DNA from 2 places in the Candidatus Thiodiazotropha sp. AKIB8 genome. Region 1 is predicted to be linked to the other one. Evidence: predicted binding sites of a transcription regulator. Region 1 holds the regulator's gene; the other holds the start of a gene.
The links. The regulator FNR, encoded in region 1, switches genes on or off when oxygen is low (the NO sensors DNR and NnrR bind a similar motif). The targets are predictions, from matches to a motif close to TTGATNTANATCAA.
Positions count from the first base shown of each region.

Region 1 (15,590 bases):
TTCGCTTACGTAAACCCACCATCTCCTGCTGTAAGGTTTGAATCTCATCCTTTAGATTATTTACCTCAGCCAGGCTCCCCTCTCCTACCCAGAGTCGGTATTGCAGAAAAGCCAGCAGAATAACCAAAATGAAAATAGTGGTGCGCATGGTTCAAATCAAGGAACTCTAATATCAGTGGGCCGACCGATGGTGCTTATCCCTGGTAATAGCCCGCTATTGCGAAGATAGGCAACACAATAGCGGTGCATTTTGACGGCAAGCTATCGAATCATGAGTTGATCAGATAACCCTGAAAGAGCGGATAATTCACGAGCAGGCCAGGATCTCAAAAAGCATACTGCGCTCGGTCGTACCATCCGGATCAAGGGATTGCTACTGGAAAGGCATCTTTACCAGCATAGATTGCATCTTCACCCAATTGATCCTCAATGCGCATTAACTGATTGTATTTTGCGACTCGGTCTGAACGGGATAAGGAGCCGGTTTTGATCTGTCCAGTACCTGTCGCCACAACCAGATCCGCAATAGTGGTATCTTCTGTTTCACCAGAGCGGTGGGAAATCACTGCACTGTAACCAGCAGCCTTAGCCATATCTATAGCGGCCATAGTCTCACTTAAGGTGCCTATCTGATTGACTTTGATTAGAATCGAGTTGGCGATCTTCTCATCAATCCCGCGCTGCAGGATTTTAGTATTGGTTACAAACAGATCATCACCAACCAGCTGTACCTTTTCACCCAGTTTATCAGTCAGCAGCTTCCAGCCTTCCCAATCCCCCTCATCCATACCATCCTCGATGGTGATGATAGGATACTGATCCACCCAGGCAGCAAGATAATCGGTGAACTCTTCAGCACTGAATTTGCGCCCTTCCGATGCCAGGTCGTAGACCCCATCCTGATAAAATTCCGAGCTCGCGACATCCAGACCCAGATAGATATCGCGTCCAGAAGAGAATCCTGCCTTTTCTATAGCTTCCAGGATCACTTCGATCGCTGACTCATTGGAGGGAAGATTGGGGGCAAAACCACCTTCATCGCCCACCGCCGTTGCCATGCCCCTGCCCTTTAGCACACTCTGCAGAGCATGAAAGACCTCGGCGCCGTAGCGCACCGCTTCACGAATCGAACCGGCACCCACAGGCAGAATCATGAACTCCTGCAGATCGACACTATTATCGGCATGTGCACCACCATTGATGATATTCATCATTGGTACTGGCAAGCGGTAGGGACCAGATGAGAGGGAACGATAGAGTGGCAGCGCCCTCTCCTGGGCTGCGCCGTGAGCTGCTGCCAGAGAGACACCTAAAAGCGCATTGGCACCCAACTTTGATTTATTTTCTGTTCCGTCCAGATCGAGCATGCACTGATCTACACCAGACTGATCTGTAACATCCATGCCCATCAATGCCTCTTTGATGGGGCCATTGATATGTGCAACCGCCTGCAGAACACCCTTGCCCAGATAGCGACTCTTATCACCATCCCTCAACTCCAGGGCTTCACGTGATCCGGTAGAGGCACCGGAAGGCACCATTGCCCTGCCTATGGCGCCATCTGCTGTGAATACATCGGCTTCAATGGTCGGGTTTCCTCGTGAATCGAGAATTTCTCGTCCACGTACATCAACAATTTCAGACATTTCGTCTCCGTCTTGTTCTGTCGTTTGTTTCTATTAGCACTATTGTCATCAAGCAATGTTACAGGCAGATGACTCGCCAGATTTATAATTCCAATTCAATCAGGCCACTTTGTTTAACCTGTCTATCCAATGCCACCAGCGTTTCAAGAAGTGCCTTCATCTTCGCTAGTGGCCAGGCGTTTGGTCCATCACTCAACGCTTTATCCGGCTCGGGATGGGTCTCCATGAACAGACCTGCCACACCGGCAGCCACTGCAGACCGGGCAAGTACTGGAACAAACTCCCTCTGCCCTCCGGAATGCTTACCCTGTCCCCCAGGTAACTGAACCGAATGTGTCGCATCAAAGACCACTGGACATCCTGTCTCTCGCATTGCAGCAAGTGAACGCATATCTGATACCAGATTGTTATAGCCAAATGAGACTCCACGCTCACAAACCATCAGCTGCTGATTCCCCACTGCCCTGGCCTTCTCAACCACATGGGTCATATCCCAGGGTGCAAGGAACTGCCCTTTCTTAATATTAACGGGTAAACCCTGACTGGCAACACGCTGGATAAAATTGGTTTGGCGGCAGAGAAAGGCCGGTGTCTGTAAAACGTCAACACATTCAGCCACCTCATCCAATGGGGTGTCTTCATGCACATCTGTAAGGATAGGCACACCCAATTCAGCTTTGACCTTCTCAAGTATCTGCAGACCCTGCTCCATACCGGGACCACGATAACTCTCAGATGAGGAACGATTGGCTTTATCAAAAGATGATTTGTAGATAAAGGGTATTCCAAGATCGTTGCAAAGGCTTTTCAACGTCCCTGCTGTCTCCATCGCGAGTTGTTCACTCTCGATTACACAGGGGCCAGCAATCAGAAAAATGGGCCGATCCAGTCCAACTTCGAAATCACACAGCTTCACGCCTGGCTATCCCTATGTTTTCTGGCTGCTTCAATAAACCCAGAAAAGAGCGGGTGTCCATGACGAGGTGTGGAGGTAAATTCCGGATGAAATTGACAAGCCACAAACCAGGGATGTTCAGGTATCTCAACGATTTCGACCAAACGGCCATCAACCGAACGGCCAGAGACCTTCATGCCGGCAGTGACAATATCATCCAGGTAGCTGTTATTGAATTCGTAGCGGTGGCGGTGGCGTTCGACAATGACCTCTTTGTCATAGAGTTGATGGGTGAGGCTACCAGGTTGCAGCCTGCACTCTTGTCCGCCGAGACGCATGGTGCCCCCCATATCGGAGTTTTCACTCCGGGTTTCAAGCTTACCATCCGCATTCAGCCACTCCACGATTAATCCGATTACAGGGTTAGGCGTAGAGCGATCAAATTCAGTGCTGTGAGCATCTGCCAAACCGGCCACATGGCGAGCAAACTCAATCACTGCCACCTGCATACCCAAACAGATACCCAGATAGGGGATCGAGTTCTCCCGCGCATAGCTTACTGCAGCAATTTTGCCCTCTACGCCGCGATTGCCAAATCCCCCCGGCACCAGGATAGCATCCATACCCTTCAGGCTATCGATGCCACTCTTCTCTATCTGCTCAGAATCGACATAGTGAATAACCACCCGATTCCCGGTATGCACGCCAGCATGAACCAGCGCCTCAGAGAGGGACTTATATGCTTCGGTGAGATGCACGTACTTACCCACCATCGCGACTTTCACTTCTCCTTCCAGATTGTCCAGCCCTTCAAGAAATGCTTCCCATTCAGAGAGATCCGCAGGTGGCAAATTCAGACCAAAGCGCTGATTCACCAACTCATCCATATTCTGAGCATGCAGCAGCACAGGAATCCGATAGATCGAGTCAGCATCGACAGCTGAGATAACGGCCTGTTCAGGGACATTGGTAAAAAGTGCGATCTTTCTACGCTCCGCTTCCGGCAGAGGCTGCTCAGAGCGACATACCAGGATATCCGGTTGAATACCGATAGAGCGCAACTCCTTCACCGAATGTTGAGTCGGTTTGGTTTTGATCTCTCCAGATGCTTTGATATAGGGCACCAGGGTAAGATGCATAAACATCGCCCGTTGTGGCCCCATCTCCACGCCCATTTGCCGGATCGCCTCCAGAAATGGCAGGGATTCAATATCGCCTACGGTACCGCCTATCTCTACCAGACAGATATCCTTGTCAGCCGCACCAAGCTGGATACTGTCCTTGATTTGATTGGTGATATGGGGAATTACTTGAACCGTACCCCCCAGATACTCCCCTTTTCGCTCCTTGCGAATCACATTTTCGTAGATCTGACCTGTGGTGAAGTTGTTATTACACCCCATGGTACTGTCGATAAATCGTTCGTAATGGCCGAGATCCAGATCTGTTTCAGATCCATCTTCGGTTACAAACACCTCGCCATGCTGAAAAGGACTCATGGTGCCGGGATCCACGTTGATATAGGGATCCAGCTTGATCATTGTGACATCCAGTCCGCGGGCCTCCAGCAGTGCAGCCAGAGAAGCTGAAGCGATACCTTTGCCAAGGGAGGAGACAACACCGCCCGTAATAAAAATAAAACTGGTCATGTAATTCTGCTTACCAGGTTAGAGTGCAGGAAAATGGGATATAGGACGGGTGTAAACAGTAACAGATTGCCCCTCTTCACTCAATCTCGAAGGGCTAACCAACCTGGTTTCAATTTAGGTATTATTCAGAACTGCAACAAACTACTGATTCAAGGCATGTCCTCGATAAAAATATCTGCACTCTATATAAGGAAGTAACTCGGAACTCCCCAGAGATTTCCATCAGATCGCCCCTGAGAGCTGCTTGCTCAGGATCCAAATAGATCGAATCAAATAGACAAGATTGCCATGAAATCGTCTCCATACGGGGCTCAATAATTCGATTGATTATAACTGACCAGGGTCTATAATCGATTGGCGTGTTACGCAAATAACAACTACTGAGGCAAGTAGAACTTTACCCTACAGTCTGCCCCGTAACATGACAGACTTGGCGTGAAGTCCTTAACCATTGCATGATGGAGGCTGTAAGGCCGCTTTTCTACATCACCGATGTAGTATGAAAACAATCATTTGAGAGGAAGAAAGCATGACTAAATTTGCTAAAGTTCTGAGCATCGCGGCACTCGTAGCTGTGTCTACCAGTGCATCTGCCTGGTGGGGCAACGGCCCATGGGGCGGCAACCGTGGTTATAACAACGACGGCTACGGTGACGGCTATGGTGATGGCTCTGGTGATTTCAGCTTTGGCATGAGCGGCAACGCCCGTGGTTCTGGCTATGGTCGTGGTAATAACTACTACCGTGGCTACAACGGTTACGGTCCTTATGGCTACGGCGGCGCTCCTTATGGCTATGGCGCTCCTTATGGCGCACCATATGGTGGTGCTCCTTATGGCTATCCTGCACCTCCTGCAGCTGCACCCGCTCCTGCTCCGGCTCAATAATCAGGCCGATCAATAGCAGAAAAGCCGGCCTTCAGGCCGGTTTTTTTATTCGGCGACAGACTAAAAATCAATGATCCAAAGTAATAAAAACAGTAAAACTACTTGATCCACATCAAGAATTTCTGGAAAAATAGCTCGAATTGCCAGCCCACCAACAATTAAACATGGACGAAATAGGGTAGATTGGGAGACATTAAGCTGTATCAGCCTGGCATATGCGCCTGGTAAAGCAGCTTTTAATGTTTTTATTTGGCAAAACCGCCTCTGAGCAAAGCTAAATTCAGGGTGAGAGAGGACAATTCAAGGGTAAGAAATGCCTTAAACACTAACTGGGTGCACAATACATTGCCTATATAGCACCTGCCCATGCTGGAGCGATTACTTGACTAGTAGAAAAGTCGTATCATTTGAAAACATCAAGGTCGCCTGTAAAAACTGCAGCCTTGCCACCCTATGTCTCCCCATGGGGCTGACTCCGGACGATGTCGAACGCCTCGATGGCATCATCAAGCGAGGCCGCCCCTACCATCGAGGAGATCATCTCTACCGTGGGGCTGACAAGTTTCATAGCTTGCGGGTCATAACCAGCGGCTCGGTCAAGACCTACAGCCCTAATGAGGATGGAGGGGAACAGGTATTGGGATTTCATCTTCCCGGCGAACTTATCGGCCTCGATGCAATCCAGGACGATAGCCACACCTGCTCAGCCATCGCACTTGAGACTACAGCGGTATGCGAAATCCCCTTTTCCCAGCTGGAATCTCTGAGCTGCATAATGCCCAGTCTGCAGCACCAAATGTATCGTCTGCTCAGCCGGGAGATAGGTCAGGAGACGGAAATGTTGACGCTACTGGGTAAAAAGAGTGCCGAGGAGCGCTTAGCAACCTTCCTACTCAGCTTCTCAGAACGATTCAAACAACGGGGTTTTTCTGCCAGCGACTTCTTTCTCAGTATGTCACGCCATGAAATCGGTAACTACCTCGGTTTAGCAGTCGAGACCGTGAGTAGACTCTTTACCAGGTTTCAGGATGAAAACCTGCTTAGAGTAGAGCGGAAACATGTACAGTTACTCGACATACCGAGGTTGTATGACATCGTGCAAGGCTGCGATAGCGCCAAGTCCACACAATCCAGGGGTTAAATCCTAACTGCTGAGCCAAACGCACCTTTCGCCCATCTCCTCAAGTTGACGCTCATGGGCTTCAATCTCTTCAGCGCCGGCAACAACCACTTTGAGAGGGGGACGGCCGGCTGACAGTCGGCGGATATTATCAACCGATTGCTCATCACCACCCTGCTGCCCAAGATCGTCATCCAACACCAGCGCCGTCTGTCCACCGGTCATCATCAAATAGACATCGGCGAGTATTTCAGCATCCAGTAACGCCCCATGCAGCTCACGATGGGAGTTATCGATATCATAGCGTCTGCATAATGCATCAAGGCTGTTTCTCTGCCCTGGATGCATCTTCTTTGCCATGATCAGCGTATCGGTAACAGCACACAGTGCATCGATGCGCTGCGGGTTTTCCATCAACCTCAATTCATGATCAAGGAATCCGACATCGAATGGTGCATTGTGGATAATCAATTCAGCACCACGCACATATTCGATGAAGTCAGTCACCACATCACAGAATTTCGGCTTGTCGGCGAGAAACTCATTGGTGATACCATGCACCTCAATGGCCCCCGCATCGATCTCTCGATCTGGTTGCAGAAACTGATGGAAGTTATTACCTGTCAATCTTCGGTCAACCAGCTCAACACAGCCGATCTCTATAATTCTATGTCCCTGCTCTGGCTCCAGACCGGTGGTTTCTGTGTCGAGTACAATCTGGCGCATCATGACAACATCTCCTGAATACCCAGATTAGCCAGTTCATCTGCCAATTCATTCCCTGGATGACCAGCATGTCCTTTTACCCATTGCCAATCCACATCATGTTTACTTACTTCACTATCCAATTCCCGCCACAAATCAACATTTTTTACCGCCTTGCGTGCAGAGGTCTTCCAACCATTTCTCTTCCAGCCGTGGATCCACTGGGTAATGCCGTTTTTTACATATTGTGAATCGGTAGTCACTTGCACCTGACTGGGCCTTGTCAGCTCCTGTAACCCCCGAATTACCGCAAGCAGCTCCATCCGGTTATTGGTAGTGCCAGGCTCACCGCCATACAGTCTCTTTTCATGGCCTGCATAGCGCAGTACAACCCCCCAACCACCAGGCCCAGGATTCCCTTTACAGGCGCCATCACTAAAAAGTTCTACTATTTGAGTCATTTATACTTCTTAAAAATCCGTTAAGAGATAGGGTTTCTTATGCTTAACAGGCCTGATCACTAAGTCCCATTCCTGATTGTTGGTTCTGCTGCAGTGGGTAAAACACGTTTTTTTACCGACCATTTCGGGCGAATGTGTGTAAGAGTAACCACGCGCTTTACGGCCAATATGATATACACCCCACCAAAATTCGGATAGAGATTCTCCCCGAGCTGCTCCAGAAATTGGAGTCTCTGACTAATACCGGGTCTTTGGATCGGTGGCCTGTAATTAAGAAAGTGAATATCAAGTAGATCAAAGCCTAAAAGTGACAGCCAATCCAAAACCCTTCGACTGCTGAAAAAGTGACCACACCAAGGCGGTATCGATGACCTCAACCTAAGCAGTCTTACCCCTCCCCAGAGGCTCCAGGGGTTGAACCCAGTGATCAGCAGCTTCCCCTCGGGAATCAAAACCCGCTCCACTTCACGTAACACCTGGTGGGGATCAGAGGAAAAATCCAGGGTATGGGGTAGTAAAATACCATCCACACAGTCGCCAGCAAATGGCAGCCTATAAGGTTCAGCCTGCAGATCAACGTTTTTTCCACCTGGCGTAACCCCCATCACAATCCGGTTCCGCGCAGGACTCACCCGCAACAGGTCTTCATCCTGCTTCAAATGGCCGATCTGCACCACATGATAGCCAAACATTGCGGAGATGTGCTGCTGAAGATATTCAGACTCTTGAGCGGCCAAACTCTCTCCAAGCTGACTATTGAACCACTCCTGAATGTGACTCTGTTGGCAAGATCGAAGTTTTAACCGCCTGAATTCTCTCATCTATAAAGGTATCGACTTTGCTACCGACACTAGTGTCAGGTAATCTGTGTTTTTGAGCGCTGTCCTGGAAGCTGGTAGCAACGACTGGCGCTCAGCTATCGTCTGTCTGTTATTGTGACAACACAAATGTGGATTTGAGCGGCTCTGGTAGTGAGTGAATCTGGTTTGATGTCTCATTTTATCGATCGACGACCGCGTTGCGATTTGCCATTTCGGATCTAATGCTCCATATGGATGGTGATGTCTCTTCGACAATCATTGCATAAGCAATCCCTGGTATGCAGTCCTAAGAGATGCTCAGCAAGTTGAGGCACCACGAAACAGATCCTGATCTCTACACAGATTGCAACTGGTGGCCGCTTGTCAGGAGTTCATTACATGGAAATCATACACGGCTTTATTTTTATTTTCTTTCAGAATTCAGTATGCCTAAGTTACCAACCAATTCACCCGATTTTCTCTCAAAATCGCCTCTATTGTTCATGAACCTGATCTTCGCCTGCCTGTTGACAGCCTGTCAGTCACTGCCAAACCCCGGGCAGGAATCCGCACTGGTTGAGGTTCCCCTTGACACCATCTCAACCGAGGCCCTGCAAACTCAGCCGCTAACAGAGGAGAAGCAGGTAAGATCGGAGCAGATGCCTGAAGTTGCTGAACAATTGCAGGAGGTTATCGCTTCCCTACCTGACCCTGAGCCAGAACATATCTGGGATAGGATGCGTGACCAATATAAGCTTTCAATCCCAAGCAACCCCCGCCTCACCAGAGAGCTGAACTGGTATAAAAAACACCCTAAATATTTACAACGAATTCAGGAGAGAGCCGCACCTTTTCTCTATTTTATTCTGCAGGAGATCGAAAAGCGGGATATCCCGACTGAAATCGCCCTTCTGCCCGCAGTTGAGAGCGCATTTCAGCCTTTTGCCTACTCACCTGGCAGAGCAGCAGGCATCTGGCAATTCATACCGTCAACGGGACGACACTTCGGTCTCAAGCAAAACTGGTGGTATGACGGACGCAGGGATGTAGTCAGGTCAACCCGCGCAGCGCTTGATTACCTCACACGTCTGAACAAGCAGTTCGATGGAGACTGGGAACTGGCCCTGGCTTCATACAACTCTGGTGCTGGTACCGTAAGGAGCGCGATCAAACGCAATATCAAGAGAGGAAAGCCAACCGATTTCTGGTCTCTCAAACTACCTGACGAGACCAGTGCCTATGTCCCCCGACTGCTTGCTTTAGCTCAGATTTTCAAGGATGCCGAGAGCTATGGATTTGACCTGTTAGCCGTCCCCAATGAGCCCTATTTCTCCACGGTTGACATTAAATCCCAACTCGACCTTGCCCTTGCAGCTGAAATGGCTGATATACCCATTCAGGAACTCTATCTGCTGAATGCTGGTTTCAATCGCTGGGCCACAGACCCTGATGGTCACCATCAGTTGACCCTACCACTGGATAAGATTGATCAGTTCAAACAGAAACTTGCTGCTTTGCCCGCTGAAAAACGCCTGACCTGGAAGCGGTATAAAATCAAGTCCGGTGATTCCCTCAGCGTAATTGCCCGTCGACACGGCACCTCAGCAAAACTGATTCGGCAAGTGAACAAAATTAGCGGCAATAGGATTCGGGCAGGCAAACATCTGCTGATCCCCGTATCCAGCAAGAACCTGGATCACTATGTATACACACAGGATCAACGTAAATCTGCGATACAAAACCGTTCAAGAAAAGGTGTAAAACAACACTACCGGGTAAAGTCTGGTGACACGCTTTGGGATATCGCCAAAGCACACCACGTCAGTTACAAAAAACTGGCCAGCTGGAATGGTATGGCGCCAGGTGACCCTTTGAAAACAGGGCAAAAACTGGTCATCTGGACGTCCAAATCAACTTCAAAAATTTCACTTCTTGATCTGCAACCTACAGGCACTCAAAGTCGGCTGCACTACAAAGTAAGACGGGGTGACTCCCTCTCTCGCATCGCACAACGCTTCAAAGTCTCAGTGGCAGACCTCAAACGCTGGAATACTATCAAGGGGAAATATCTGAAACCCGGTCAAAGTATCAAGCTGTATGTTGACGTCACTGAACAAACACTCTGACATATGTTCCCTTTCTTTGATTCAAATCAACGGATGATCGGTATTTTTTGACTCCAAGACCGAGCTAACAGACTATCGGCAGACCACTGTTAGTGTAAATGGGGTCACGACTATGAGTAATGAATGTCAGTTGAAAGAAGGGGCTGAACTCAACCTGCCTGACGTCGAAAAGATCGCTTTGGCGTTAAAATCTCTGTCGGTCTACTCAATGCTGGCCTATGAGCATGATGATGACCCTGAAGATTTGGATGGTGTGGTTCAGGATGGTCTGGATGCGATTGATCGCCTCTTTAACTGCTGAGCCGACCCCCTGATATTTTATCAGGCCACATCCTGTGGCCTGTATACCAGGTTAAATCAGACAAGATCGAATCTATCCAGATTCATCACCTTGCTCCAAACCTGGATGAAGTCATGCACGAACTTCTCTTCTGAGTCAGCAGCAGCATAGACTTCGGCCAACGCGCGCAATTCTGAATTTGAACCGAATACCAGATCGACACGCGTAGCGCTCCACTTGGATTCACCAGTTTTCCGGTCAACCCCTTCAAACAGATCCTCATCTGCAGAGAGCGCACGCCAAGCAGTCCCCATATCGAGCAGATTGACAAAGAAGTCATTGCTCAGCACCTCGGGGCGATCAGTGAAGAGACCGTGAACACTCCCTTCAAAGTTGGCCTTGAGAACACGCATACCACCAATTAGCACTGTCATTTCTGCAGGGGTCAAGGTCAGCAGCTGTGCCTTATCCACCAGCATCTCTTCTGCGGAAACGGTGTATCTCCTCTTCATGTAGTTGCGGAAACCATCAGCTTCCGGCTCTAATACAGCAAAAGATTGCTCATCTGTATCTGCTTGGGAGGCATCCATTCGACCAGGGCTGAAGGGAACCGTTACATTATGCCCTGCCTGCTTCGCTGCCTGCTCAACTGCGGCACAACCGGCCAATACAATCAGATCCGCCATTGAAAGCGGTTTTGTGAAATCACTCTGGATCTTCTTCAGGGCATTCAACACCTTCTGCAACTGATCCGGCTGGTTGACCTGCCAATCCTTCTGCGGTGCCAGGCGAATACGGGCACCATTGGCACCACCTCTCATGTCTGAGCCACGATAGGTTGATGCAGAGGCCCAGGCGGTTGAAACCAATTCGGCGACTGAGAGGCCAGAATCGAGGATCTCACTCTTAAGATCTGCAATATCCTGCTGATCAATCAGTTCATGATCTACAGCAGGAATCGGATCCTGCCAGAGAAACTCCTCTTGAGGAACTTCACAACCGAGATAGCGTGCACGAGGCCCCATATCTCGGTGAGTCAGTTTGAACCATGCCCGTGCAAATGCATCAGCAAACTGATCTGGATCCTCATAAAAGCGTCGTGCAATTTTTGTATATTCAGGATCAAATCGCAGCGCCAGATCAGTTGTCAGCATAGTCGGGGCATGCCGCTTTTCAGAGTCATGGGCATCAGGCACTGAATCGGCACCTGCACCGTTCTTTGGTATCCACTGATATGCACCAGCTGGACTTTTAGTCAATTCCCAATCGTATCCAAACAGGTTCCAGAAGAAGTTATTACTCCACTTGGTTGGTGTGGATGTCCAGGTAACTTCGAGGCCACTGGTGATCGTGTCGCCTGCTTGACCTGAACCATAACCACTCCTCCAACCCATACCCTGCTCCTGAATTGGAGCAGCTTCCGGCTCAGGTCCTACCAGTGCAGCATCTCCTGCGCCATGGGTTTTGCCGAAGCTGTGGCCACCTGCTATCAGCGCTACAGTCTCTTCGTCATTCATGGCCATACGCGCAAAGGTCTCGCGAATGTCTTTAGCTGCTGCTAACGGGTCAGGATTACCATTCGGACCTTCGGGATTGACATAGATCAGCCCCATCTGGACTGCTGCGAGGGTTTTTTCAAGACCTTCATGCTCACCTGAAAAACGCTCATCTTGCAACCAGGTATCTTCATTACCCCAGTAGATATCCTTTTCCGGCTCCCAGATATCTTCACGTCCACCGGCAAAACCGATTGTCTTGAATCCCATCGACTCCAGAGCGACGTTGCCAGCGAGAATCATCAGGTCGGCCCAGGATATTTTTTGACCGTACTTCTGCTTGATTGGCCAGATCAGTCTGCGAGCCTTATCGAGGTTGACGTTATCCGGCCAACTGTTGACCGGTGCGAATCGCTGGTTACCAGTGCCACCACCTCCCCGACCATCGCTGGTGCGATAGGTACCAGCACTGTGCCACGCCATACGAATAAACAGTGGACCATAGTGACCGAAGTCCGCTGGCCACCAATCCTGCGAATCGGTCATTAACTCATGAAGCTCTCTCTTCACCGCATCAAGGTCAAGTTCTTTGAACGCTTCAGCATAGTTAAATCCCTCACCCATAGGCGTGGACTTTGATGAGTGTTGACGCAGAATATCCAGGCGTAACTGGTTCGGCCACCAGTCACGGTTCGACATGCCACCACCAGCAGCAGCATGATGAAAGGGGCATCTATTTTCAGACATTGTGTTATCTCCTTTTGATGGATGATCAGTTTTTTTCATCCGTTTAGGGATGACCTGATATAACTCTATGCCCGAATCTTTGATAATTGAAATCACTTATTATTAATTTATCGATAGTTTTATACTATCAATCAAATAAACATAGCCACTACTGCTGATATTAACTGAGTGGCTAGACATGCAATGAAAAACAGAAGTGAGGTAACGAAGCTGTTCAGAAGTGTTTAAACTGCAGGAAAAGCCACAACATGATCAACAAAGAGACGAATCCCGATCATCTCGCCTATCCCATGATCATGGTGACTTTGAACCAGACACAATATCTCAGTGCCATCTGAGAGTGCCAGGGTATAGAGATATTCTGCGCCCTGAAAAACCTTATCCACTATTTTAAGCTTGAAGTCACTCTGATCATCATGAATGACATCATCAGGACGTAACAGCAACTCTACAGCCTCTCCTACTTTGGGTGACTCAACGAACTCTCCTCTTATCTTCCCCAAAGGAGATTGAATCTCACCATCCTCGGTGACATGGCCAGGCACCATCGCCCCCTGACCGATAAAATCGGCAACAAAACGATCCCTGGGTCGATGGTAAAGGGAATAACCACTATCCCATTGCCGCAATCGCCCCTCACCCATGACACCAATCGCATCGGCCAATGCGAAGGCTTCCAGTTGATCATGCGTCACCAGTATGGCGGTAACCTCTTCCCGCTTGAGGATATCCCGCACCTCACGGGCCAACTGTTCTCGTAACTCTACATCAAGCCCTGAAAAGGGCTCGTCCAACAGCAGTATATCCGGTTGTGGCGCCATGGCCCGGATAAGGGCGACTCGCTGCTGCTGCCCACCGGAGAATTGATGGGGATACCTCTTTTCTGAACCTGACAATCCAACCAGTTCTAGCAGGCTTCTCACCCTCTGCTTGCGCTGAGAGTTACTCAACCCTCGTAGTCCGAAGGCAATATTCTCCTCAATATTGAGGTGGGGATAGAGGGCGAAATCCTGAAACACCATGCCCACGCGTCTTTTTTCAGGTGCCAAGGTCTCACCAGGGCGAGATACACAACGACCATCGAGCTGTATCTCTCCCTTTGCCAGGGGTTCGAATCCCGCTATGGCACGCAGCAGACTGGTCTTACCACAGCCACTGGGACCTAACAGGCAACCTATCACACCCTTTTGCAAGGCAAAGCTGACATCGTCAACAACGGTTTGCCGACCATACTTGACTCTGATATTTTCGACTTTAAGTTGATTCGGCATGACGCGACCGTGTAATGGAACGACTTAATAAAATAACCGGTAAAATACCAACAGCCACAATGGTCAACGAAGCGTATGAGGCATCAGCCAATCGTTCATCGGAGGCCAACTCATAAGCTCTTACCGCCAGCGTATTGTAGTTGAAGGGACGTAGTATCAGTGTTGCCGGCAACTCCTTTAACACATCAACAAATACCAACAGCAGAGCAGTCATCAGACTCCCTTTAAGCATTGGCATATGCACCCGGCGAATAATCTCTCCTGAACCGGCCCCCATCGACAGGGCAACTTCATCCATAGTCGGACGAATCTTACCCAAACCTGCTTCAACTGTTTGCAGTGAAACCGCCAGAAAACGTACCAGATAGGCAAAGATAAGGGCAACCAGTGTGCCACTCAGTAAGAGACCTGTAGACCAGCCGAACTCGCCACGCATCCACTCATCCAGACTATTGTCGAAGGCTGCAAAGGGAATCATGACGCCTATCGCAATCACTGTACCTGGAATGGCGTACCCCATGCCCGCAGTCCTCACTGCAAGTATAACCGGCCAGCTTCCATATTGGCGTTTGCCATAACTGAGAAAAAGCGCCAGTAATAGCGCCAACAGAGAGGCACTGCCCGCCAACAGCAGGCTATGGATTATTAAACTGAAAAAACGACTGTCCAGACTCTCTTCTGCTGTGGTCATGGCCCACCAAAGCAACTGACCAGCCGGTAAAATAAAGCCTAACAAGAGCGCCCCTGAACAGATAACAAAAGCCATCAAAGATTGCTTGCGGTTCAATTGAAAGCGGGTCAATGATTGATGCCGCTGAGTGGTGTGATGATATCGAGCCTGCCTGCGGGATCCCTTCTCAATCAGGATCAGAGTGAACACAACCAGTAATAACATGGCGGAGAGTTGAGCTGCCGCAGCGGCGTTATTCATACCATACCAGGTACGAAAGATACCTGTGGTGAAAGTGGAAACACCAAAATACTGCACTGTGCCGTAGTCAGCCAGGGTCTCCATCAATGCCAGAGACAATCCGGCAACAATCGCCGGTCTCGCCAGTGGTAAGGCTACCTTGAAAAAGGTTCTCCAAGGACCGTTACCCAGGGTTCGGCTGACATCCAAAACACAGATTGACTGCCCCATAAAAGCAGCTCTGGAGAGCAGATAGACATAGGGATAGAGCACCAGTGAAAGCATCAGTGCCGCACCTTCAATGGAGCGAATCTCAGGGAACCAGTAATCACCATACCCCCATCCAGTCAGCTCTCTCAGAAGCGTCTGTACAGGACCGGCAAAGTCGAAAAGCCCGGTATAGGTGTAGGCAATGATGTACGCTGGAATCGCCATCGGCAGTAGCAGCGCCCACTCAAACAGCCAGCGTCCCGGGAACTGACACATACTGGTCAGCCAGGCCGTACTTACCCCCAACAATAAAACCCCTATGGCCACACCAACCATCAGCAATAGTGAGTTGGTGATGTAGTCCTGCAACACCGTAGCAGCCAGGTGC
Region 1 covers NZ_JBSYOO010000051.1:27,582-43,171, reverse strand. The annotation lists gene ftsB (cell division protein FtsB) at 1-148, opposite strand, end outside; gene eno (phosphopyruvate hydratase) at 363-1,646, opposite strand; gene kdsA (3-deoxy-8-phosphooctulonate synthase) at 1,729-2,562, opposite strand; gene pyrG (CTP synthase) at 2,559-4,190, opposite strand; gene AC4IFB_RS18465 (sulfur globule family protein) at 4,720-5,076, shown strand; gene fnr (fumarate/nitrate reduction transcriptional regulator Fnr) at 5,459-6,217, shown strand; gene dnaQ (DNA polymerase III subunit epsilon) at 6,221-6,922, opposite strand; gene rnhA (ribonuclease HI) at 6,922-7,362, opposite strand; gene AC4IFB_RS18445 (class I SAM-dependent methyltransferase) at 7,422-8,183, opposite strand; gene AC4IFB_RS18440 (lytic transglycosylase) at 8,609-10,288, shown strand; gene AC4IFB_RS18435 (ribonuclease H) at 10,401-10,589, shown strand; gene katG (catalase/peroxidase HPI) at 10,646-12,811, opposite strand; gene AC4IFB_RS18425 (ABC transporter ATP-binding protein) at 13,036-14,082, opposite strand; gene AC4IFB_RS18420 (ABC transporter permease) at 14,066-15,590, opposite strand, start outside.

Region 2 (15,590 bases), on a different contig from region 1:
GCATCGAATCTGTTTTCAGTGAGTTCGAACGGCAGAATCAATTGATTCTTAATGCCGCCGGTGAGGGCATTTACGGTGTGGATACCGAGGGTAAGACCAGTTTCATCAATCCTGCTGCTGAGCGCATTCTTGGCTGGAAAGCCGATGAACTGACCGGTAGAAACATGCACAATCTGATTCACCACAGTCACCCCGGTGGTGATCACTATCCTGAACAGGAGTGTCACATCTTCGCCGCCTTTCGCGACGGAGAGGTACGTCATGTGGACAACGAGGTTTTCTGGAGCAAAGAGGGCAAAGCTATACCGGTGGAGTACACCAGCACCCCGATCCTTGAAGAGGGACGCTTGGTTGGCGCAGTGATTATCTTTCGTGACATCAGCGAACGTAGACAGGCGGAAGAGAAGCTGCGCGCAGCGCTCGACCAAGTGCAGGCGTTAAAACTGAAACTGGAGAAGGAGAACGCCTACCTTCAGGAGGAGTATCTGATTGAGCACAACTATAAAGAGATCGTTGGCCGAAGTGCTACCATCAAGCAGGTAATCCAACAGATCGATCTGGTGGCACCGACCGGTGCAGCAGTACTCATCACCGGCGAGTCCGGCACCGGCAAGGAACTGATAGCCCGCGCCATCCACGAATACAGCAGCCGCCACGACCGTCCCATGATCCGGGTCAATTGCGCCTCGATTCCCCATGAGTTGTTTGAGAGTGAATTCTTCGGCCACATCAAGGGCGCATTCTCCGGTGCCATCAGCGACCGCGCCGGCCGCTTTGAGTTGGCCGACGGCGGCACCCTGTTCCTGGACGAGATTGGAGAGATACCGCTGGAGCTGCAGGGCAAGCTGTTGCGGGTACTGCAGGAGCAGCAGTTCGAACGGGTGGGTGAATCAGTCACCCGCCATGTTGATGTACGCATCATCGCCGCCACCAACCGGGAACTGCGTGATGAAGTCGAGGCACACCGCTTCCGTGAGGATCTCTACTTCCGACTCAATGTCTTTCCCATCGTCTCTATACCACTGCGTCAGCGACAAGAGGACATCCCTATCCTCGCCAGTCACTTCCTCAAGCTCGCCTGCTCAAAGTTCGGCAAGAGCGAACTGCAGTTTACCCAAGGCGATATGGATCGCATGCTCTCCTATCCATGGCCCGGTAACATCCGTGAACTGATCAACGTTATCGAGCGCGCTGTAATCCTTTCACAACACCACCGGATTCACCTCGACTTCAGCATCAACAAGGAGAGTAATAACCCACCAAGACCTGCCAATTTAAAGAGTTCTGCGATTTATACTCAGGAGGAGCTACGGCAGCACGAGATCGACAATATTATTGCTGCATTGAAGCAAAGCAACGGTAGAGTTTTTGGTCAGCAGGGTGCTGCGGAAATACTACAGCTAAAACCAACAACACTCTCATCACGCATCAAGCGACTGGGGATCAATCGTCATCAGTTTGTCAGCTGAGGGAATAGTTACTTTTTCCTATCGTTCTTCTGAGTGGCGGCAATAGGGAGAGTAGTTGTTTCTTTTGAGGGCACCTCTATTAATTGCTTATGCCCTCTGCGTAACCCGAAGCGTGTACGCGCCCTGCCCCAGATTTTCTCTGCGCAATTCAGCTACTGTTCTGCTGTGTTGTCTCTGATTCTGCAAGCAACACTAGTGGTATTGCAAACGGCCCCAACAGAACAACAATAAAATTACGAAAAAAAGAGGGTTTCACACGACGCCTTCTTGCGATGTAGATGCAAATAGCAGCACTAACAAGCCAGATTATTAGAGGTATATATGCGCTCATCATACAGTCCCAACATCAATTTCCATATTAATAACAGACATTGTTGAGACAAAATAATTGCATCAAGACTCCTCAATAACTCTAATTCGTCTGTACAGAGATCTACTTAAGCCATGTTCAATAAAAGAGTTGAGCAACCACATCATAAATTAACTGAGATAAAAAAAGCGCGGATACCGCGCTTTATCATGTGGCGTATCAATTTCATCCATGAATACGCCAGAGGGTTTCAATTAATGCGTTCAGGAACGATCATCTTTGAACATGCGCCATCCACTGATCATGGTACTTATCAGGCTTTGACGGGAGACAATATCCTCACGGATCGCGACATAGACATGGATGATCACGAAAACCACAATGACCCACATTCCCCAGTGGTGCCACATACGAACATCCTGACTCTGCCCGACCAGTGGGATCAACCATCCAAAAAGTTGATCCTGCCAACTACCCAGACCGGTCTGTTCAGCATAGAGTGAGAAGCCGGTTAAGACCATTGCAATGCCACCCACTGTAATGATGACAATCATAGTGATATGGGCCAATGGGTTATGGCCCTCATATTTCTTCGGCTCTTTTTCCAGAAAGGAGTACCAGCGTATCTCGTGCATTAACTCTTTCCAGAAAGAGAGGCGATAGAATGGCAGATGAAAGAGCTCCCGCGAATGTTCATTACCGACAAAGGCCCAATAGATTCTGCCGATAAATCCGACCGTAAATATATAGGCCGCAGCAAAATGGGCAAAACGCATATAGCCCATAAGAAAGTGGTCGCTTGCTTCACCTGGCATGGTTGGCAGAGGATTAGCAATAAAATAACCGGTAACAGCAAGAACCAGAATCGCCAGTGCATTAACCCAATGCCATAATCTGACGGGGGCTTCGTAGACATAGACAGCAGTGCGTTTTATGGTCGTCTGCATTGGAGTCTCTCCTGAATCGATATTAACGATCTTATGTTAGGGCCTGTTAACACTAATCGAACCGACCCTAAGAGCCGGATATTCAGTTTGGTGCGGCTGGGCGGTACCCTACGTCTTTTTTATATAGGTAGGGTGCGGCCCTGCCGCACCGAACTTGGCTTCAGTACTTTTTCAACTTCTGAGCAACCTGGTGACGGTCAAACCACCCAGTACAGCGCCAACCAACAACAGTGGCAGTGGATGTTCTGACATCAGATGCAGAATTACAGATAAAAACTCTGCATCACTGTGCTCTCCAACATGAGCCAACAGTGGCCCGCTTACCAGCAAACCACTTAAACCAATCATTGCCTTTTTCATCTCTACTCCTAATACAACTTGAAACGAATGGTGAATTCAGATCCGGAATACTAACCAGGTCATAGATATTTAATGACAGGCCGTCGTGTGTTTGCTCACGGACTGCGTTATCTAAAACTTGCTGTAGGAGTGCTACAGCGGCGTTTTGATGCCTTGCCGTGAGCAAACACACGACAGCTGAGTGTATTAATATCTATGGCCTGATTAGTAACTACCGCACCTTAACCTTTGCCAGCTCCTTACCCTCTTCACTCATCACGTGGGTGGAACAGGCGAGACAGGGGTCGAAACTATGCAGCGTGCGCAGTATTTCTACCGGCTGATCTGCACGTTCCACCTTAGTGTTCATCAATGAGGCTTCGAAAGCACCGATATTGCCTTCGCTGTCTCTCGGTGAACCATTCCATGTGGTGGGCACCACGCATTGATAGTTGTCGATGCGGGTATCCTTGATCTTGATCCAATGCCCCAGGGCGCCTCTTGGCGCTTCACTGAAACCGACACCTTTTGCCTCTTTCGGCCAGGTTTCAGGATCCCAATTGTCGACGTTGGCGGTTGATGAATCCCCCGCCTTGATATTGGCCATCAACTTATCCATGAAGTAGCGCATCTTGTCTGCCGCCCAATCGGCTTCCAGTCCACGTGCGGCTGTCCGACCAAGGGTTGAGAATAGTGCAGTGACCGGCACATCTAGCGTTTTCAGTACAAAGTTAATCTGTTCGGTAATCTCTTCATGGCCCTTGGCATAACCGATGATATATCGTGCCAGTGGACCAACTTCCATGGCATGGCCACGCCAACGCGGCGCTTTAATCCAGGAGTACTTGGCGTCTTCGTCAATCTGCTCGATATTGGTTTTTGTTCCCTTGGAATTCGGGCCCAGCTGGAAATTTGGTTCGGTAATACCATCCCAGGGATGCAAACCTTTGACCCCATCGGGATAGTTGTACCAGGAGTGAGGGACATACTCCTGGATCTCATCCGGATTACGCAGATCGACTTCGTGCACCTCCTTGAGATTGCCATTGAGGATTGCACCTCTGGGCATCATCAGGTTGGCTGCAGAGTAGTCGTTTGCGCGATCAGGGATATCACCATAACTAAGCACATTCGTACTCGACAGACCACCACCGTAGAGCCAACCCTTGTAAAACTGACCCACAGCAAGAATATCTGGAATGTAGACGTTTTTAATAAACTCTCTGGTACTGTCGATGATCGAAGAGATCTGGTTCAGGTTGACCATATTCAGAGCACCAACCGATCCGACACCATCCAGATTGATTGGACAAGGTACGCCACCCACCAACCAATTGGGATGAGGATCCTTACCTCCGAAGATGGTTCGTATTTTCATTATCTCCTTCTGAAAATCGAGTGCTTCGAGATAGTGGGTGACGGCCATCAGGTCAGCTTCAGGTGGAAGCAGATAGGCCGGGTTATCCCAATAGCCGTTTTTGAAAGGACCAAGCTGGCCACTCTCAACAAACTTTTTCAGTCGGTTCTGGATATCACGAAAATATCCTGGTGAGGATTTGGCATGCTTAGGCGAAACCTTTTGTTGCAGTTCTGAGGTTGCCTTTGGATCTGCCTTGAGTGCATTTACTGGATTGACCCAGTCGAGAGCATGCAGATGGTAGAAGTGAACCAGATGATCATGAGCCTGCAGCGTCAACTGCATGATGTTGCGAATGGAGTTGGCGTTCTCAGGTATCTCTATTTTCAGTGCATCTTCCACTGCACGCACCGAGGTCAATGCATGGGTGCCAGTACAGACACCACAGATCCGCTGGGTAAAGGCCCAGGCATCACGTGGATCACGGCCCTTGAGAATCACTTCCAGTCCGCGCCACATGGTGCCGGTGGAAACTGCATTGCGGATGATATTTTCCTCATCCACATTCACTTCACAACGCATGTGGCCTTCGATTCGGGTTACCGGGTCGACAACGACGCGCTGACCTGAATCATCAAGGTTATAACCGTTTGGCGTGGTCTTGGTGCTCATTGATCACGGTCTCCTTTCTTTTGCGCGTTTTTAATAGCAGTTACAGCAGCATGGGCAGCAGCTGTTGCACCGACAATTCCGGCAGCAGCCAAACCGACCTTATCTGCATTGGCCTCGACACCGAACTGATGGGTGTCGGTCACATGCTGGTAGAAAGAGCCCTTGTCCCAAAATCCATCCTCAGAGCAGCCGATACAGCCATGACCCGCCTGGATCGGAAATGAGAGCCCTCCATTCCAACGGATGGTTGAACAGGCGTTATAGGTGGTTGGACCTTTACACCCCATCTTGTAGAGGCAGTAACCTTTGCGAGCAGAGTCGTCATCCCAGGCCTCAACAAACTGGCCCGCGTCGAAATGAGGACGTCGATAACATTTGTCATGGATACGCTGGCTGTAGAACATTTTCGGGCGTCCCTGACGATCCAGTTCCGGAAACTTTTCGAAGGTAAGAATGTAGGTGACCACGGCGGTCATCACCTCAGCAATCGGTGGACAACCCGGCACTTTGATAATCGGCTTATTGGCTAGACCAGGCACCTTATGTACCGGTGTTGCACGAGTAGGATTCGGACGGGCTGCCTGAACACAGCCCCAGGAGGCACAAGAGCCCCAGGAGATGATTGCTTTACAGTGCTCTGCCGCCATTTTGAGCTGTTCGACAAAAGGCTTGCCACCAATGATGCAGTACATGCCATCTTCATCAAGAGGCGGATTGCCTTCTACAGCCAGGATGAAGTTGCCGTCGTACTTTTCGATGGTCTCTTCAATGATCGCTTCGGCTTCATGTCCTGCCGCAGCCATGATGGTGTCATCATAATCGAGAGAGATCATCGACAGCACCACATCCTTCGCCAGCGGATGGGCAGAACGGATAAACGACTCGGAGCAACAGGTGCACTCAAGACCGTGCAACCAGATCACCGGGATTCGGGGCTTGGTCTCCATTGCTTCGGCAATGCGTGGCACCACTGCGGGTCCCAACCCCAGGGCAGAGGCAGTCAAACTGCAGAATTTCAAAAAACTACGACGTGTAATCCCCTGCCGCCGCATGACTTGGTAAAAGGTCTCGGTCATCACCCTACTCCTCCAGGTCGATCTATTCAGATATGCGGCTTTATCTTTTTTCCGCACTTTCCTTGAGTGAGCAACAGTTATGCCATATTAATATCTTTCTTTATATTCAATGAGATAAATTGATTTGAGTCGAGCCCTGTCTCCAGTATGTGTATGTTTGGATACCGCAATAGAAGATAGAGTGGCAATCAACTTACCGGTTGTATTCAGTTTTCAGAGATTGAATTCATTTAGATCGGCTGAAACCATCCTCCTAGTGTGGTGCGTCATATAAACCCTATATTTGGAGAGATTTATTAAACTGGAATTTCAGTGTTTTTCGTCATATTTACTTTCCCTGTACTCTCTAAATCATATAGCCTTTAGTGCTTGATATCGCTGATTTGTATAGCGTTGCTTTTCTTTTTTTAAGCAGACTTGGTGGGGCATGGCCCCACCCTACACCTTGACCTGACAGGTAGGGTGGGGCCCTGCCCCACCATAGTGTGCTGGAACGGCATAAAAAACCACTTCGTCTGATTATTAGAATGTTATTAATTGAAGCACACGGTGATTCCAGAAGGACTCGCTGTGTAATTTATTGATAGGCCTAGATTGTCAGTCGGACAACGTTACACAGAGGGTGACCAAGTCTATCGAAAAATATTTTCAGAAAAATTAGCGCTTAATCACTCATAACTTGTTATATAAAAAAGCAAGTTAGCCTTGTGCATGGGAGTTTGTTTTTGTACGAAGATAAACAATAAAAACACAATGAATTGTGAATGCAGGGCATGAGAGTTACGACAGGGCCGCAGCCTATGACTTTTGCGATACCCGACGTTAAGGGCGAGAGTTTTTTACGCTTACTTCAGTCATGTATAAGATTAACGGTGTAACTTTAACCTGGCCAGTGGATTCAGGTTTACCTTTTAACCATTTCAGATCAGTGTTCACATTTATCCAGATTCTCTTTTGCACCTGGCAATACCGAGAGTAAAAAAGTGGCGATAAGAATCAATGGTGCAAACAGCAACAACAGCAGTCCGGCAAACATAACCACCTGCTGCATATAGAACAGATCAGGTACAACGTTAGTGCCGGCCAGAATCATCAGGATACCCGCAATAAAAAAAATAGAGGAGACCAATACTCCCTCCCGCATTGTCTTACAACCGATTTTCAGTAGTCCCATTGGGTACCCTCATTTTTTCTCCAGTCCACTCAAGATCAATGGTCACCGAGTAACTTGTCAGCCTCACCCGGCTGTAATCCATACTCCTGCTCAATCATCCGGTTCCATTTGTCTCTTTTGAAAACTGATTTGGCAGGTACCACTCTATGCACCAGGTTGTAGTGACACTCGATACAGGTTTTGTCTTTGGCATCCTCACGGTGAATCAGGAGCGTATCCGGTCGACTTCCAAATATTGCCTCTTTAACATGGCAACGTTTACAGGTGGCGGAGTCACGCTTCTTAAACCACTCCCTTGCAGCAAATGCCGCTTCTGGCAGATGCAGTGCATTGATCACAGGATCATCATATTCCGAGCCGAATATCTGTTTGAAGAGATCCTTGCCGCCAATAAAGTGATCCCATGTTGCGGCGAACACACCTTCAGAAACATGACAGTCACCACAACTGGCACGTACACCAGAGGTCGGTTTGTAGTGCGGTGATTGCCGATAGGGTTCCGCAACCAACTCCATTGAATGACAGGTTGTACAGAAGGCCTCACTGCTGGTCAGATGATCGAACTCGGTTAAGAACAGCATAAAACCAATACCTGCCACTCCACCAATCAATAGCGCAAAAAGGACATGACGAGTAATGAACAGGGGAAGTTTAAGCTTACTCATGGCTCTCCTTCCCAATACCGTAACCGAGGAGCGGATTCGGTTTTGATGGATTGTTCAGCCAGCTGTGTTGATCAAGGCTGGTGACATGAGTCTTGATCAGATCATTAGCCCTCTCTTCACCAGCGAGCTGACGTAGTTGGGGCAGAAACTCGCCATAAAAGTTCTGCCCTACCTTATGCATCCCCTCCCATGAAGCGTAGTTGGGACTCATCATTGCTGCACCATGACGCGCTGCAGTACCTTCGTCATGCCAGAGTCGCCAAAAGCTGAACTCGATCGGCTCATCAAAGGGTGCCGGTGTCAGCAGTTTCATTTCGTAGAGTGCAGACATGATTGCCTGAGCGGGTTTTCCGAATTTGTCATTATAGAGTTTCACCACATCATCGAACTGCTTCATCGCGCTTTTAACAAAGCCCTTACTGTGACACTCAAGACAAACTTTATTCATGATCTGCCTGCGCCGCTCGGGTGTCGCCACAGCTTTGACTTTTGCCATGCTGCCATCAAGCTTATTCAGTTCCGTACCCCGTCGCGGTGCAGGTTGGGATTTTGGCAGTTCCCTTCTGTCTCCATCCTCAAAGATAATCAGATATTGTTGTTCAGATACCGGACGATTCAGACTCCAGGCATCACGCATACCTACATCGTGACTTGCCTTGACGCCAGGCGTGGCACCCATATGACAGGTAACGCAGGTCGGTGCGGCACTGTAGTCTTTGCTAAGCACCCACTGATCACTCTCCAGGTTCATTCTGGATCTGTTGGCCTCATAGAGCATGCCATGCTTTGAGCTTCGATAGACTTCATCATCTGGAGATTCCGGGCCGGTATGGCACCAGGTACAGGCACTAGGATCCCTCGCCTGCGCCTTGGAAAAGCTATGACGTCCATGACAGGCAGAACAGGAACCCAGAGAACCATCCGGATTGATACGCCCAATACCTGTATTGGGCCAGGTTTCCGGAGTAAGTGTGCCATCTCCTCGCACCTTCACTTTGGAGCCATGACATTGTGCACAGCCTGCAGCAACCATCTCCTTACCACTCAAATTATCTGCAAGTGCAGGCAGGCGGTTTTTTATAAGGCTCAGCGCTTTTGCATGGACAGATCCCTCTGTCTCTTTAAACTCCCTGGTATGACAGCGACCGCAGTCCTTGGGAGAAACGATGGTAGCGATAATTGCGCCTTCATGTTCTATGGCATCATTATCGACCTGGTCAGCCAAATGACAGTCGAGACAGTTAACCCCTGCCTCAGCATGGGCACTGTTCTGCCATTCATGAGTTAAACCTGCAGAAGCTTTTTTATGGCAGGAGACACACTCTTTACCCTCTTCCAGTCCCCAATTACTTGGATCCAGCTTTACCTTTTCAGCCACCGAAAGAGGAACCAAACCAATCCAAAACAAAAGTACCAGCACTATTCTGATAGTAGTGCATCCATTTGGTTGGTATTTATGCATGTACCCCCCCTTTTAGTGCGTATTATTATTTAGTGAAAGCGTTCAATAGGTGCAGCTCCATTAAACCTTCGCATTCTTGTTCAGTGCAGATTACATAGCCATTTACTAGGAATTTCTGCGTGGCGTTGGCTTAACTTTAATAATTGTTTTCAGAACAGCGCCACACCTTCACACACTATTACACTATGCTATTTTTATAATTATTGTTCAATATCGGATTGATCATTAGTGCAGATAATTATTTTCTGCAATGAATATTAGCTTTTGTTAAATGAGTGTTTTCCCTAATTGCTAATCTAGTCAGTAAAATGGGAATATTGTAGATCAGAAATTTGTAATTACAGAGGGAGCTGGAGTTGCAAATTTAAAAATAAAAAAGGAGGAAAAGGATGGATAATAACAAAAGAGTAAACCTGCTGATTGTGATTTTCTGCTGGTTCGCTTTCATGAATCTCGCAACAGCTGAACCACTTCACCACATCTCATCTGAAACCTGCAAGACCTGCCATAAAGAGATCTACAAACAGTGGAAAGGGTCAATGCACGGTAACAGTTCAGCACTCAATGATCCGATACACGCCACTTTTTACAAAAAGGTGGTCGGTGACCCGACTAAAGAAAATGTCAAACACAAGGCTTCTGGCAAGTATCCAATCTGTCTGCAGTGCCACGCACCCAATGCAGCAAAGGACAAAACAACCAAACTGGACGCCAAACCTGCCTACTCTGAAGGGGTAAACTGTATCGTTTGCCATACCCTGAAGAAATACAACGGCATTCAGGCAGCAAATGGTAAATTACAGCTTGGACTGAAGTCCTACGACTACTCAAAAGATTCCATTCAAGGTCCTGGAAGACACTCCAATGTAGCATTACAGAAGTTATCCGCAGCGGGTGATGTCTTCGGTGGTGGTAACATGAGTGACGACAGCAAGCCCAATCCTCATTTAGGCGAGGCTGTCACTGTGGATGGTAAAGAGATCCCCTCCATGCCGATGGAGAGCAATCCAAAACTGATGAAGACTTCAGATGCCTGTATGGGCTGCCATGATCAGCGCAATAACCCGCACGGCGTACCGCTTTGTCAGACAGGCAATGAGTACTCCATCAGTCACTCCCAGGTCAACTGTCTCTCCTGTCATATGCCAATTAATGACGGCCTGGCTGATCACTCCATGGGTGGCGGCCACAGCAGCAGCATTCTGCAGCGTTCGGTCGTATTCGATGTTTCGACTGAGACCATGGGGGAGAAGATACGTGCAACCGCATTTCTTAAGAATCCCCAACCCCACAGCCTGCCGACAGGTGCTCCATTCCGAAACATCTACATGAAGCTGACCGCCTATGACGCTGAGGGTAATGTGGTTTGGGAAAATGCCAAGGGGCACCCAAAGGATGGTGACCCGCAGGCCTACTTCGTCTACGCACTGGCCGATAGCAAAGGCAAGCCGGCGATGCCGCCAACCGCAACTGCGCTTGGTAAGGATTCGCGTCTGAAACCTCATGAAGAGCGAACCCTTGTCTATGAAATACCTGCAAAGGGTGTGAAACTGGTGCGTGGTGAACTCTACTACAATCTACTTTGGCCAGTATTGGTAGAGAAGTTCAAACACCTCTCTGAAGAGTTGACAGCACCCACACTGATTGCAACAGCAGAAAGCAGTTTATAAAAGCAGACTAACCCGGCTTGGCATCTTCTGATGCCAAGCCACTGACCTCCGGTTGTAAGAGAATAGCTCTATTCTCTAAGCAGTAGCAGTACCTTATTTCCCGTATTTAATGCAGGACGCATAAATAGTAGTTGTATTTCGCGGGCCTTTTGGTTCGTCAGCAACATTATCAAAGGTGGCGTCATGTCTAGCATTGTTCAATTTTTGAGCTGCTGCAATCTCCGTGCACTATCCCTCTCATGCGCTCTTTTAGTTGCTTGCATGCCGCTTTCCGCAGCGACAACAGCAAATGAAATCAGTAGCAATTCAACAGCAGATCACACTAAATTCGAAGCGTTACAACAAAACTTTGAATCCGGGCCTGAGGTAACCAAGGCCTGTCTGAGTTGCCATACCGAAGCCAGTAAACAGATCCATAAAACTCTTCATTGGAACTGGAAATTCACCCACCCTGACACGGGTCAGGAGTTAGGTAAAAAGAAGATAGTGAATAGCTTTTGCGGCTCAATCGTGACAAATTATGCCCGCTGTACCAGCTGCCATATCGGTTATGGCTGGAAAGATGACAACTTCGACTTTGCCTCAGAAGAGAATGTCGACTGTCTTGCCTGTCACGATACAACAAATACCTATAGAAAATTTCCAACAGGCGCTGGACACCCAGCTTATGTGGATAAACCCTTCCCCCCCAAAAAAGGAAAAATCTGGAAAGCACCGGATCTCTCTCATGTAGCTCAGAATGTAGGCAAACCAGGCAGACATAATTGTGGCCACTGCCACTTTCTCGGCGGTGGTGGTGATGGCGTCAAACATGGTGATCTTGACTCATCCATGTACAACCCAACGAAAGAGTTGGATGTACATATGGGTGTCGACGGGCTCAATTTTGTCTGCGTTGAGTGTCATACTACCGAGGGGCATGACCTGAAAGGCAGTCGTTACACAACAGTTGCCAAGGATACCCATGGTATAGATATTCCGGGTCGCGATGATCAAAGTCGCGCGACCTGCGAATCCTGTCATGGCATGAAGCCCCATGCCGAGACGATTAACAACAAAATCAATGACCATACCGATAAGGTCGCTTGTCAGACCTGCCACATCCCGTTTTATGCCAGAGGTGGTGTGCCTTCGAAAACCTGGTGGGACTGGTCGACTGCAGGAAAAATGGATGCTGATGGAAAGCACATCAAGAAGAAGGATGAAAATGGTTACGTCACCTATGTCACCAAGAAAGGCAACTTCCAGTGGGGAGAAAACCTGATCCCTGAATATGAGTGGCTATCGGGTGAGATTCGTTACCAGGAACTTGACGAGAAACTGGATCCTACCGCAATTGTTGCCATCAACACTTTTGAAGGAAGTTACGATGACCCGGATGCCAGAATCTGGCCCTTCAAGATTATGCGGGGCAAGCAGCCCTATGACAGTGGCAACAATACATTAGTCATGACCCATCTGTTCGGTAAGGACAGCGAGGCCTATTGGAAGTCTTTCGACTGGAACCGGGCCATCAAGGCCGCCATGGATGCTGGTGGTGCAGCCTACAGCGGTGAGTACGGATTTATCGAAACCACCTATCACTGGCCACTATCCCATATGGTAGCGCCAAAGGCAGAGGCCCTCAGTTGCGATAGTTGCCATAGCCGCAACGGCCGATTGGCCAATCTGAGCGGATTCTACATGCCAGGCAGAGACAGGAGTGAACTGCTCGATATCATCGGTTGGCTGGCATTTCTGGGAACCCTGGGGGGGGTCTCGCTTCACGGCTTGGCCCGCATCGCTCTACGCAACAGGAGGAATGGCTAATGGCACGAGTAATGATGTACAAACGCTTTGAACGCTTATGGCATTGGTCCCAGGCTTTCCTGATCATCTCGATGCTGATTACAGGCTTCGAAATCCATGGAACCTTCTCTATTTTCGGCTTTGAGAAGGCTGTCGATCTGCATATCACTTTCGCCTGGACCCTGATCACTCTATGGATATTCGCCATTTTCTGGCACCTGACCACCGGGGAATGGAAACAATATATCCCCTCAAGCGCAAACAAGCTGATGGCGATGGCCAAATATTACGGGGTCGACATCTTTATGGGGGGCGGGCATCCATTCCACAAAACCAGAGCGCATAAACTGAACCCCCTGCAGCGTATGGCCTATCTCTCCCTGCATAGTCTGATATCACCAGCAGTCTGGCTGAGTGGCCTGCTCTACCTGTTCTATACCTCGTGGTCAGCCTGGGGGCTGGACTGGATGAGTCTGGGAGGCATTGCTTTGATCCATACCGCCGCTGCCTTCGCCATGCTGACATTTCTGGTGGCCCACCTCTATCTGGCCATCACCACCAGTAAGGAACCCTTTGGCTATGTGAAGGCGATGATTACAGGTTACGAAGAGGAGTAGTACTAAGGGGTTGGAGAATTTTCGCAGGTCAGCCAATTGCCATCAGGGCATTGACAAAAGACCAAGATATCTTCAGAATCCGCGTTTCACAAAAACGCGCCCGTAGCTCAGCTGGATAGAGTACCTGGCTACGAACTAGGGGGTCGGAGGTTCGAATCCTTCCGGGCGCGCCATTTTTTACCCCACCAATTTCTACCCTGAAGAAACTGCCCCTCTTGAATCTGAGATAATTCGAACCTCCGAATCAAAATAATCGGTTCGACAAGGCACGCAAGTGCCGCAGAGCGGCTGTAAGCCGTTAATCCTTCCGGGCGCGCCAATTTTTCCACCCCCCCAAAACCTGCTTAATCATTGAATGGTAAGGTAATTTTCGGGGTTAAAAAACCTTCTCCAGGCACATACGCCAGTCTGTCCGCAAAAGTGAGTTTTAGCACTGCATGGCGCTCTTCCATACACCCAAACGGCCACATTGAATAGCTCTTGAGAGGGCTTAAGAGACGACAGAAATCCCGGAGAACCTGCGCTATTACATCGACTACGACGCCATCGCCCGCGACATGGGCTATAACGGCGAAATCGAAGAGATTGATCGCGAGGCGATCATCACCAACGCTTACGATTTCTAGGGCTTCGACCCTTGTTGTTGCGTCTACACCTCTGATGCTGCCGGAGCATTATTGTAAAAGTTGATTAAGAGCGGACGAAGGTGAGTAATGGCCCGTAATCGTGCTGATCGGCGGCGCGTAAGGCATCCACGTAAGCCTGCCGGGTTTCATTGGCATCGACCAGATTTTCCCGGCCCCACGTAAAACGTGGCTGGCCCAGGGCGGTAAGAAGCAGATCAGTGGCCAGACGCGCATGACGGCCATTGCCATTGGGGAATATGTGTGTCCAGACAAGCTTGTGGTGAAACCGTGCGGCGATTTCATCCGGCTGATAGGTATCGTTACTGATCCAGAATCGAACATCGTCCAGAAGCTGGCGCAATTCCACAGGAATGCGGTAAGCATCGACACCGATGTTCTTGCCAGTCTGATGGTGCTGTCCGGCCCATTTCCACACTCGCCCGAACATGCGCTTGTGCAGGTCGTTCAGGAATTTCTCGGAAAGCACATCACGTTTGCGTTTGAAGGCCCACTCTTCGGCTTCAAGAATGTTGGCCTGTTCTGCCTCGTTCAGTTCCGAGCGTAACGTGATATAGGAAGGGATGAGCCCTTCCAGCTCTTCCGCAGAAAGAGGCGTAGAGGCATCGTCATGCTCAGCAAGGAAGTCGTCGCTCATGTGTCATCCCATAGCACGGAACCGCCTTGCGCAACAATTTTGTTGATCAGGCTTTTGAGCTGCTCATTCTCATCGACTGCCCCAACGCCCTGGGCTTCCAGCTTCATGCTGTGCCCGGTGGTCTCAAGCCGCTTTTTGGCGATGATTTTTGCGCGTTCGGCCACCAGATCATTAAGCGGCCTCCTCGGCACCAGAGTATAAACCAAACGGCAATCGAGAGCCTGCGCGGCACGCTCTAGGGAATCGAGCGTGATTGCGCCGTCTTTTTCTGCTTTTTCTATTTTAACGACCCGTGGCTGGCTGACGCCCAAGCGCTTGCCAAGCTGGGCCGTGGTCATGCCCAATGCCTCACGGATAGCCTTGATCCAGCCATATGGCGGACGAGCGAGGCTATCACCATCTGACAGGAGGCTGAGGCGTTTGTCTAGCTGACGGCGGGCTGTGGCACGATCTTCGGGGCGCATGAGAATAACCTATACGTTATAAATAACACAATGAGTTAATAACATATAAGTTATATCATGGCAATAATAAAATAACATAAATATTATAATAAAATAAGATATAATAATATATAGGTTATATTGAATGCCGCATATTCCTCACTTTCGTACCATTCTTTTCCCAGATTTCATACTGATTTTACAGACCTTTTTTGAAAATTCAGTCTGCCTTTAACCGGGTGGCAGATATGTTAGGTGCAGAAAAATAGCCTTTCGGGTGAGAGCTTGGTGTTCAGCAGGTTTTGGATATGTTGCGGCAG
Region 2 covers NZ_JBSYOO010000054.1:32,445-48,034, reverse strand. The annotation lists gene AC4IFB_RS20260 (sigma 54-interacting transcriptional regulator) at 1-1,469, shown strand, start outside; gene cybH (Ni/Fe-hydrogenase, b-type cytochrome subunit) at 2,043-2,726, opposite strand; gene AC4IFB_RS20250 (hypothetical protein) at 2,898-3,086, opposite strand; gene AC4IFB_RS20245 (nickel-dependent hydrogenase large subunit) at 3,298-5,094, opposite strand; gene AC4IFB_RS20240 (hydrogenase small subunit) at 5,091-6,170, opposite strand; gene AC4IFB_RS20235 (hypothetical protein) at 7,096-7,344, opposite strand; gene AC4IFB_RS20230 (cytochrome c3 family protein) at 7,380-8,009, opposite strand; gene AC4IFB_RS20225 (multiheme c-type cytochrome) at 8,002-9,471, opposite strand; gene AC4IFB_RS20220 (cytochrome c family protein) at 9,861-11,141, shown strand; gene AC4IFB_RS20215 (tetrathionate reductase family octaheme c-type cytochrome) at 11,325-12,950, shown strand; gene AC4IFB_RS20210 (cytochrome b/b6 domain-containing protein) at 12,950-13,546, shown strand; tRNA gene AC4IFB_RS20205 (tRNA-Arg) at 13,643-13,719, shown strand; gene AC4IFB_RS20200 (hypothetical protein) at 14,053-14,172, shown strand; gene AC4IFB_RS20195 (mobile mystery protein B) at 14,237-14,827, opposite strand; gene AC4IFB_RS20190 (mobile mystery protein A) at 14,824-15,291, opposite strand; gene AC4IFB_RS20185 (hypothetical protein) at 15,522-15,590, opposite strand, start outside.
Region 2: AC4IFB_RS20240 (hydrogenase small subunit) is a predicted target of FNR. The motif match lies at 6,290-6,303, and genes of this name have one in related genera.